DNA from 3 places in the Clavibacter sp. genome. Region 2 is predicted to be linked to each of the others. Evidence: predicted binding sites of a transcription regulator. Region 2 holds the regulator's gene; each other region holds the start of a gene.
The links. The regulator HrcA, encoded in region 2, represses chaperone genes, less so after heat shock. The targets are predictions, from matches to a motif close to TTNGCACTCGNNNNNNNCGAGTGCNAA.
Positions count from the first base shown of each region.

Region 1: a site for HrcA is predicted at 1,723-1,749, ahead of groES (co-chaperone GroES). Genes of this name have one in related genera too.
Region 3: a site for HrcA is predicted at 1,715-1,741, ahead of HDR73_RS03685 (Hsp20/alpha crystallin family protein). Genes of this name have one in related genera too.

Region 1 is NZ_JAAVCB010000135.1:7,727-10,975, forward strand. It holds gene HDR73_RS14875 (ABC transporter substrate-binding protein) at 1-75, opposite strand, end outside; gene rarD (EamA family transporter RarD) at 254-1,207, opposite strand; gene groES (co-chaperone GroES) at 1,340-1,636, opposite strand; gene HDR73_RS14890 (class I SAM-dependent methyltransferase) at 1,782-2,984, shown strand; gene HDR73_RS14895 (DUF4190 domain-containing protein) at 3,074-3,249, opposite strand, start outside.
Region 2 is NZ_JAAVCB010000031.1:25,660-28,908, forward strand. It holds gene HDR73_RS04020 (VOC family protein) at 1-369, opposite strand, end outside; gene HDR73_RS04025 (DUF4870 domain-containing protein) at 380-775, opposite strand; gene hrcA (heat-inducible transcriptional repressor HrcA) at 962-1,984, shown strand; gene dnaJ (molecular chaperone DnaJ) at 2,045-3,160, shown strand; gene HDR73_RS04040 (16S rRNA (uracil(1498)-N(3))-methyltransferase) at 3,163-3,249, shown strand, end outside.
Region 3 is NZ_JAAVCB010000029.1:46,310-49,558, reverse strand. It holds gene HDR73_RS03700 (MarR family winged helix-turn-helix transcriptional regulator) at 1-388, opposite strand, end outside; gene HDR73_RS03695 (SDR family oxidoreductase) at 504-1,196, opposite strand; gene HDR73_RS03690 (hypothetical protein) at 1,278-1,676, shown strand; gene HDR73_RS03685 (Hsp20/alpha crystallin family protein) at 1,812-2,276, shown strand; gene HDR73_RS03680 (GNAT family N-acetyltransferase) at 2,364-3,249, opposite strand, start outside.

The DNA.
Region 1 (3,249 bases), on a different contig from region 2:
CACCGCGATGGTGACGGCGCTGAGGGCGGTGCGGGATCGTGAGCGGGAGGCCGAAGCCCTGCCGAATGCGCTCATGGTGCTCCTTATGGATGTGTGTGGTGATGCTCGGGAATGTGATGCAGGAGGCACGCGAATGCGCGCCTCGCCTGGTGCGACCCTATGGCGCGGATGAGACGGGCACAATGCATCGGCATTTCCGTCGTGTAACGCGACCCGATCGTTACCATTCACGGAATGCGCGACGGGATCCGAATCAGATGCCGTCCACGACCGCCGGATCCATCTGCCGACGCACCACGGGAGTGATCGGCCTGCGGGACGCGCGGACCATGTCGATCGTGAGCAGCACGAGCGCCGCCCAGACGATCGCGAATCCGGCCCACCGCTCGGGCGGCATGGCCTCGTGCAGCACGAACACCCCGAACGCGAATTGCAGCAGCGGGGCCAGGTACTGCGTGAGCCCGATCACGGAGAGCGGCAGGCGTCCGGCGGCGAATCCGAACGGCAGGAGCGGGCCCGCGGTGACGACGCCCGTGCTGACCAGCAGCAGCGTGTGGCCGGGCGACACCGTGCCGATGGTGAGCCCGGCGCCCGCGCCCGTGATCACGAGCATGGCAGTCGCGGCCGGCACCAGCCACGCGGTCTCGAGCGCGAGGCCGGAGAGCGCGTCCGCGCCCCCGCTCACGCGCTTCTTCACCAGCCCGTAGAGCCCGAACGACCCGGCGAGCGCGAGCGACACCCACGGCAGCTGCCCGTAGCCGACGGCGATGACCGCCACCGCGACGGCCGAGAGGCACACGGCGGCCCACTGCAGCGGGCGGAGGCGCTCGCGCAGGAGGATCACGCCGAGCAGCACCGTGACGATCGGGTTGATGAAGTACCCCAGCGCCGTCTCGACGACGTGGCCGGAGAGCGTGCCGTAGACGTAGACCGTCCAGTTGACGAGGATCAGGTGCCCGGCGAGGCCGAGGCCCAGGAAGATGCGCGGGCGGCGCACGATGGCGACCACGCGCGACCAGCGCCGGGCGGCCGTGATGACGATCGCGCAGACGACGAGCGAGAAGAGGATCCGCCAGCCCACGATCTCGAACGCGCCGGCCGGCACGAGCAGCAGGAAGAAGACGGGGAGGACGCCCCACAGGCCGTACGCGCCGACGGCGGCGATCAGGCCGGTGCGGGTCGAGGACTCCGGGGTGGGGCGCGTCACCTCACGAGGCTAGCGCCGCGGACGCGGGATGCCCGCGATGGCGGGTGGGGCGCGGACGCACGAGAGCCCGGCCGAATCGTGTCGGCCGGGCTCCCGGGTGGTGCGGTGGTGCGGTGTCGCTGAGGCGGAGCGTCAGCGCTCGATGACGGCGAGCACGTCGCGCGCCGAGAGGACGAGGAGGTCCTGGCCGTCGTACTTGACCTCGGTTCCGCCGTACTTGGAGTAGATGACCTTGTCGCCCACGGCGACGTCGAGCGGGACGCGGTTGCCGTTGTCGTCGATGCGGCCGGGGCCCACGGCCACGACCTCGCCCTCCTGGGGCTTCTCCTTGGCGGTGTCGGGGATGACCAGACCAGACGCGGTGGTCTGCTCGGCTTCGACCTGCTGGATGACGATGCGATCCTCGAGCGGCTTGATGGAGACCGACACGGTTGACCTCTTCCTTCTTGGCGTACGGGACAAGACTGATTGGCAATCCCCAGGGGAGAGTGCCAGGTGAGATTCTACGGGCCGCGCTTGCACTCGCGCAACGCGAGTGCCAATCGGTGCAGAGGTGCCCCGGTACGGTGGGCGGATGGATCAGACCGACCTCCGCGAGGTGCTCTCGCTCGAGGGGCTCCGCCTGCTCGACTCCCTCCCCGAGCCCGCGCCGGGGGACGACATGGTGCGGATGGTGAGCGCGCTGCGCGGTGAGGGGTACTCCCCCGCGCTCGTGCGCGCGGTCCTCACGCAGTCGCGCCTGCGGGCCCGGGCCAGGGCGAAGTTCGGCGACTTCGCCGCGCGCATGCTCTTCACGGAGGCGGGGCTCGAGCAGGCGACCCGGCTGCCGGTCGCCGCGCAGCACGCGGGGCGCTTCCAGCAGGCGGGCGTGGCGCACGTCGCCGACCTCGGCTGCGGGATCGGCGGGGACGCGATGGCGATGGCGGCCATCGGGATCCGCGTCACGGCCGTCGAGCGCGACGAGGTGACCGCCGCGGTCGCCGGATGGAACCTCGCGCCGTTCCCCGAGGCCGAGGTCGAGCAGGGCACGGCGGAGGCCTTCAGCGCCGGTCGCGTCGACGGCGTGTACCTCGACCCCGCCCGGCGCACCGACGGGCACTCGTCGACCCGCCGCATCTCGGATCCGGACGCCTACTCCCCCACGCTCTCCGCGGCGTTCGAGCTGGCGGCGGGACGGGCCGCGGGCATCAAGCTCGGGCCGGGCCTCGACCGCGACCTCATCCCCGCGGAGGCGGAGGCGCAGTGGGTCTCGGTCGACGGGCAGGCCGTGGAGATGGGCCTCTGGTTCGGGCCGACCCGGCGCGACGGCGTGCGACGGGCGGCGCTCCTGATCAGCAGCGGATCGCAGGCGGAGCTGACGTCGGCGGCCGACAGCGAGGATGCCGAGCTCGGCGAGCTGGGCGAGCACCTGTACGAGCCGGACGGGGCGGTGATCCGCGCACGGCTCATCGGCGACCTCGCGCGGTCGCTCGACGGGCGCATGGTCGGTGAGGGCATCGCGTGGATCACGTCCGACCGGGAGCAGGCGACGCCGTTCGCGCGCGGCTTCCGGGTGCGCGAGGTGCTGCCGCTCGACGAGCAGCGGCTGAAGCGGGAGCTGCGGGCTCGTGGGATCGGCACGCTGGAGATCAAGAAGCGCGGGGTCGACGTGGATCCGGCGCGGCTGCGGACGCGGCTGCAGCTGAAGGGCGACGGCTCGGCGACGCTCATCGCGACGCGGGTCGGCGGGCGACGGGTGGCGATCCTCGCGGACCGGCACGGGGTCGACGCGGGCTGAGGCGGGTCCGTCGGCCCCGGACGCGATGACGCGGCCGCCCCGAGGGGACGGCCGCGACGACGTGATGCGGGTGGTGCGAGCTCTGCGGGCTACGGCGCCGTCGGGATCGGGGTGCCGTTGATCTCGCCGGTCTGGATCGCGGTGTTCACGAACACGACGACGACGAGGACCACGATGATGCTGACGAGCACGCCGACGATGCCGAGGATGATGCCGGTGAGCCAGAAGCCCTTGGTCCCGGGGTTGCGCTTGCGCGCGAGGACAC
Region 2 (3,249 bases):
GTCGCTGCGCTCCACGCAGAACTCGTTGCCCTCGGGATCCGCGAGCACGACCCAGCCGCTGCCGTCGGCGTTCCTCCGATCGGCCACGAGCGCGGCGCCCAGGGCGAGCACCCGCTCGACCTCCTCGTCGCGCGTGCGGTCGTCGGGCGCGAGGTCGAGGTGCACGCGGTTCTTCCCCGTCGTGGGGCTCTCCGTCCGCTGCAGGATGATGCCGAGGCCCGAGACCGGATCGCCGAGCCACGCCATGCCGTCGCCGGGGACGTTCGGCTCCTCGGGATCCTCCTCGAAGCCCGTCACGCCGGCCCAGAAGAGCGAGAGCGCGTGCGGGTCGCGGCAGTCGACGGCGACGTGCCGCATCCTCGCGCTCACGGGCGACCGCCTACTTGATCCACCGGATGTTGAGCGGGTAGCGGTAGGGCCGGCCGGCCTGGACGCGGGTGCCGCCGATGATCGCGAACACGATGTTGACGACGACCACCGCGAAGATCACGAGGCCGAGGAGCAGGCCGATGATGACCCCGAGGATCGGGATGACCCCGAAGACCACCTGCAGCACGTTGAGGATGACGAGCGCGCCCACGACGTTGATCGTCCAGTTCGTCGCCTCCTTGCCCTCCTGGTCGGTGAACCGGCCGCGCTCGCGGAACACGAGCCACACGATGAACGCCGGCACGATGAGGATGGCCAGGAAGTGCGTGAGGGACGCCCAGAGGCGGTCCTCGCTCGGGGTGAGCGGCGTGGGCGCGCCGTAGGGGTGGGGGTCGGGTGCGGACATCGCGGGGAGCCTCTCGGTGCCGGGCGACGACCGGGGATCGGCGGACGCGGACGGATCATGGGTGGGCCTGGCTGCACCGGGCCCGTCCACGCTACCGCCGACGACGCGAGACCGGCAACGCCGATCACCCCCGGAGCCGCGGTACGATTGGCAGTCAGAACCGACGAGTGCCAGGAGGGAGCCGCCATGGTCTCGGAACGCGGGCTCGACGTCCTCCGGGTGATCGTGCAGGACTACGTGTCCTCTCGCGAGCCCGTGGGCTCCAAGTCCATCGTGGAGCGCCACGCCTTCGGCGTCTCGGCCGCCACCATCCGCAACGACATGGCCCTCCTCGAAGAGGAGGAGCTGATCGCCGCGCCGCACACCTCGTCCGGGCGCGTGCCCACCGACAAGGGGTACCGCCTCTTCGTCGACCAGCTCGCCGACGTGCGCCCGCTGACGCCCGCGCAGCGCCAGGCGATCCACGTGTTCCTCGGCGAGTCGGTCGACCTCGACGACGTGCTCGCGCGCACGGTGCGGCTCCTCGCGCAGCTGACGAACCAGGTCGCGCTCGTGCAGTACCCGTCGCTCGCCACGAGCCACGTCAAGCACGTCGAGCTCGTGGCGCTGTCGACCACGCGCGTGCTCACGGTGCTCATCACCGACACGGGCCGCGTCGAGCAGCGCGTCGTCGAGCTCGCGGGCGACCCGGACGACGCGTTCCTCGCGATCATGCGCACGCGGATCAACCAGGCCGTCGGCGGGCTCGGGCTCGCCGAGGCGGCGACCCGGCTCGAGACCCTGTCCGACGAGGTCGAGCCCGGGCAGCGCGCCGCGGCGTCCGTCCTCGCGGGCACGCTCGTGGAGCAGGTGCTCGCGAACCGGCAGGAGCGGCTGCTGCTGGCGGGATCCGCGAACCTCGCCCGCACCGAGCGCGACTTCCCCGGGAGCATTTCGCCCGTCCTCGAGGCCATCGAGGAGCAGGTGGTGCTGCTGCGCCTGCTCGGCGAGATGGAGGCCGACCAGCACGGCGTCTCCGTGAGCATCGGTCGGGAGAACGCCCCGTTCGGCCTCGGCGAGACCAGCGTGCTCACCAGCGGCTACAGCTCGTCCGGCGGCGTGCTCGCGCGCCTCGGCGTGCTCGGGCCGACCCGCATGGACTACTCCACCAACATGGCGTCGGTGCGCGCGGTCGCGCGCTACCTCTCGCGCCTGCTCGAGGAGCGGTGACCGCCGCACGCCGGCGCACCGCCGAAGATCCCCACGACCATCACCACCGAAGGGCCCGACGTGGCTGACCACTACGAAGTACTCGGCGTGAGCCGCGAGGCGACGCCAGAGGAGATCAAGAAGGCGTACCGCAAGCAGGCGCGCCAGCTCCACCCGGACGTCAACGACGCCCCCGACGCGGCCGAGCGGTTCAAGCTCGTCACGCACGCGTACGACGTGCTGTCGGACCCCCAGCAGCGCCAGCAGTACGACCTCGGCCCGCAGGCCGGTTTCGGCGGACAGGGCGGCCAGGGCTTCGGCGGGTTCGGCGACATCTTCGAGACGTTCTTCGGCGGCCAGCAGGGCGGCGGCGGACGCGGCCCCCGGTCCCGCCAGGAGCGCGGCCAGGACGCGCTGCTGCGCGTGGAGGTCGAGCTCAAGGAGGTCATCTTCGGCGTGCACCGCGACCTCGAGGTCGACACGGCCGTCGTCTGCGACACGTGCCACGGATCCTGCGCGCAGCCCGGCACGAGCGCCGTCACGTGCGACATCTGCCGCGGCTCCGGCAGCATCCAGCGCCAGGTGCGCTCGCTCCTCGGGAACGTCATGACGTCGAGCCCCTGCGGCACCTGCCGCGGCTACGGCACCGTCATCCCGCACCCGTGCCCCACCTGCCAGGGCCAGGGCCGCGTCCGCGCGCGCCGCACCGTGCCGGTGGACATCCCGGCCGGCGTCGACACGGGCCTCCGCCTCCAGATGCCCGGCTCCGGCGAGGTCGGCCCCGCGGGCGGCCCGAACGGCGACCTCTACCTCGAGATCAAGGTCAAGCACCACGAGGTCTTCAGCCGCAACGGCGACGACCTGCTCGCGACGGTCGAGGTGAGCATGGTCGACGCGATCCTCGGCAGCGACGCGCACATCGAGGCCCTCGACGGCGACGTCGACCTGGAGCTCCGCCCCGGGATCCAGAGCGCCGAGATCATCACGGTGCGCGGCCGCGGCGTCACGAAGCTCCGCGGCTCGGGTCGCGGCGACCTCAAGATCGGGATCCAGGTGGTCACGCCCCAGAAGCTCGACCATAAGGAGCGCGACCTCATCCAGCAGTTCGCGAAGCGCAACAAGGCGCCGGCGCCGCACCTCGCGCACTTCCAGCAGGGCCTGTTCCAGAAGCTCCGCGACCGCTTCCTCAACGTCTGACCGTGGCCCACTTCTACCTGGCCGACGACATCGGCGCCTCCGACCTCGCGGTCGGCCGCCTGCTCGTGCTCGCCGGCCAGGAGGCCAGG
Region 3 (3,249 bases), on a different contig from region 2:
GATGCAGCTGCCGCTCGACGTGCCCGCCCTCGGCGAGCGCGTCGATCACGTAGGTCATCTGCGTCTTGTCGATGCCGAGCCGCTGCGCGAGCGCGAGCTGCGACGACGGCTCCTCCGTGGTGATCGCGACGAGCACCTGGTAGCCGCGCGGCCCGCCCGGGACGTGCGCCACGGCGGCCTGCGCGGTGCGTACGAACCCCTGGTACACGGCCTGGATGGACCAGCCGAACTGCGTCTCGATGCCGCCGGAGCCCCAGTCGATGCCGGAGGCGTCGACGCCGGACGCGTCCACGTGGGCGTCGACGCCGGACGCGTCCACGTGGGCGTCGACGCCGGACGCGTCCACGTGGGCGTCGGCGCGGGTGTCGGCGTCGCTGCGGGAGGTCATGGTGAGAACGTATCGTCAGAAGACCGTCTCTCGCAACGACGATCTCCAAGACGTAAGGAATCGCGCTCGGCGCACGCGCGGACGACGGGGCCGATGCGTCCGGTCGTCCGCCGGATCAGCCCCCGAACGGGCGCAGCGACACCGACTCGAGCGTGCCGTCGCGGGTCTGATCGACCACGAGGCGCACGGCGCGCGCGACGGATGCGGGCTCGAGGTAGCGCGTCTCGTCGTACGCGCCGCCCTCCTTGGCGCGCAGCTCCCGCTGCATGTCGGTGGCGACGCGGCCCGGGTGCACGCTCGACACGCGCACGCCGTTCGGGCGCTCCTCCTCGCGGAGGGCGTCGCCGAGCGCGCGGAGGGCGAACTTGGATCCCGCGTAGACGCCGCCGGTGGGGTTCGCCGTGAAGCCGGATCCGGAGTTCACGAGCACGACCTGCCCCTTCGCCGCCCGGAGCGCGGGCAGGAGCACGCGTGTCACCTCGGCCACCGCGAACACGTTGACCTCGAACACGCGGCGCCACTCCTCCACCGGCGTCGCGTCGACCGCGTCGCCGCCGATCACGCCGGCCGAGTGCACGAGCACGTCGAGGCGGTCGAGCCCCGGCACGAGGTCGGTGAGGCCGCCCGCGGCGAGGTCGGCCGCCCAGCCGACGGCGTCGGTGAGGGAGGCGGCGAGCGCGTCGACGGCATCGCGGTCGCGGCCGTGCACGATCACGCGATGCGTGCGGGCGAGGTCTTCGGCGACGGCGCGGCCGATGCCGCGGGTGGCTCCCGTGACGAGGGCGACAGGGCGGGCGGTGTCGGTCATGGATCCTCCTGGGTCGCGGTCCTCCAGGCTACCGACGGCATCCGGCCATCCCGTCGGGGGTGCTCCGGGGCATGACGTAGCGTGAAGGGACCCGCCTCCGAGCGGCCCGCCGCCCGAGAGGATCCGCCCGTGCACGCCCGCTTCTCCGCCAGCCTCGAGGTGCTGCGCCAGGAGGCCCGCGACGAGCTGGACGCCGTGATCGAGCACCGTTGCCGGAACGGCGACGACCCGTGGGAGGTGATCCCGCAGCTGCCGACCGTGGACGAGCACGTGGTCGCGACGCTCCGGCAGGACGTGCTCGAGGCCGACGGGATGGCCGAGGAGCTGGCCCGCGTGCGCGATCCGTCGACCGAGCCCGGCGTGGTCGCGCGGTTCGAGTACCGGCTGCTGCGCGGGATCGCCATGGAGCACCCGGACCTCTCGCGCGCGGTGTGGACCCTCATCGGCCGCATGGAGCGCGACCTGCGCCGACGCTCCTGAAGCGGTGGCGAGAGCCGCATTCGCCCTCGGCGAACGGCTTGGCACTCCCCTGCGTCGAGTGCTAATCTCGCCGTAGTTGAGCCGAGGGGGCTCAACCCGCAGATCATCACCGCAGATCATCGTGAGGAGTCGAGCATGAACATGACCTTCGATCCGTTCCGCGAGCTGGACCGCGCCATGGGCGCCCTCGCCGAGACCCGCCAGGCGAACCGGCCCATGCCCATCGACCTGCACCGCGAGGGCGACACCTACGTGTTGGCCGCCGACCTCCCGGGCATCGACCCGGGCTCGGTCGACATCGACGTGGACGGCCAGCTGCTGACCATCCGCGCGGAGCGCACGCTCGCCGGCGACCAGAACGTGCGGTGGCTCACGCGCGAGCGCGTCGCCGGCACGTTCCTCCGCCAGCTGACGCTCGGCCAGGGCATCGACACCGAGCGCATCTCGGCGCACTACGCCAACGGCGTGCTGAGCGTCACCATCCCGGTGAGCGAGCGGGCGAAGCCGCGCAAGATCGCGGTCACGTCCGACGAGCAGCAGGGCCAGGGCCAGGACGGTCAGACGCTGCGCGTCGAGCAGGGCGCGCACGCCGCGAGCTGATCCGACCGGGCCGCGAGGCGCCCACACGACGAGGAGCCGTCGTCCGCAGCAGCGGGCGGCGGCTCCTCGCATGCGCGGGCCGGGTGGTCAGTCGATGCGCGGCCGGAGGCCCGCGTGGATGGCGAGCGGGTTCCGCAGCGAGCCGTGGATCTGCATCACCGGCGCCTGCAGATCGACCATCCGCCGGTTGTCGCGCAGCTGCAGGCGGTTGAGGCACGAGCGGTCGAACGACGGCGCGAAGAGGTCGAGGCGCGAGAAGCGCTCCGCGAGCTCCGGGTGCGCGCGCTCGTGGTCGGCGAGCGCCTCCGCGGCCACGCGCCACAGGCCATCGGGGCCGAGGTCGTCCCGGTCCTCGAGGAGCGCGGCGGCGAAGCGGAGGAAGCCGTCCATCACGTCGGTGAAGACCGTGAGGGTGCGCTCGTCCTCGGGGATCTCCATGCGGATCCGCCGCACGTCGTCCGGCAGCTCGCGCTCGGTGTCGAAGAGGGCGACCTCCTCGGCGATGTCCTTCATCAGCACGCGGACGACGACATGGTCGCGCAGCACGAGGATCACGTTCTCGCCGTGCGGCATGAACGCCAGGTCGTGCGCGATGAGCGCGTGCGCGAGCGGGACGAGGTACGCGTCGAGCCAGCGGCGCAGCCACGCGGCCGCGCCGATGCCGGATGCATCGATCAGCGCGCCGAGCACCGTGTCCCCGTGCGCGTCGACGTGCAGGAGGCTCGTCATGCTCATCAGCCGCTCGCCCTCGGCGAGGCCGGGCACGGGCGACTCACGCCAGAGCGCGGACAGCATCTTGCCGTGGGAGTGGCCGGGCGGCAGCGCGGCGTCGACCCGCTCGTCGCGCACGCCGACCGCGGCGACCTCGCGGAGGATCCCGAAGCCGAGCCGCGCGAACTCCGCATCGCCCGTGACGAGCGCGTGCACCCAGTCGTTGATCGCGGGGGTCACCGCCATGTACGCCGGCGAGAGG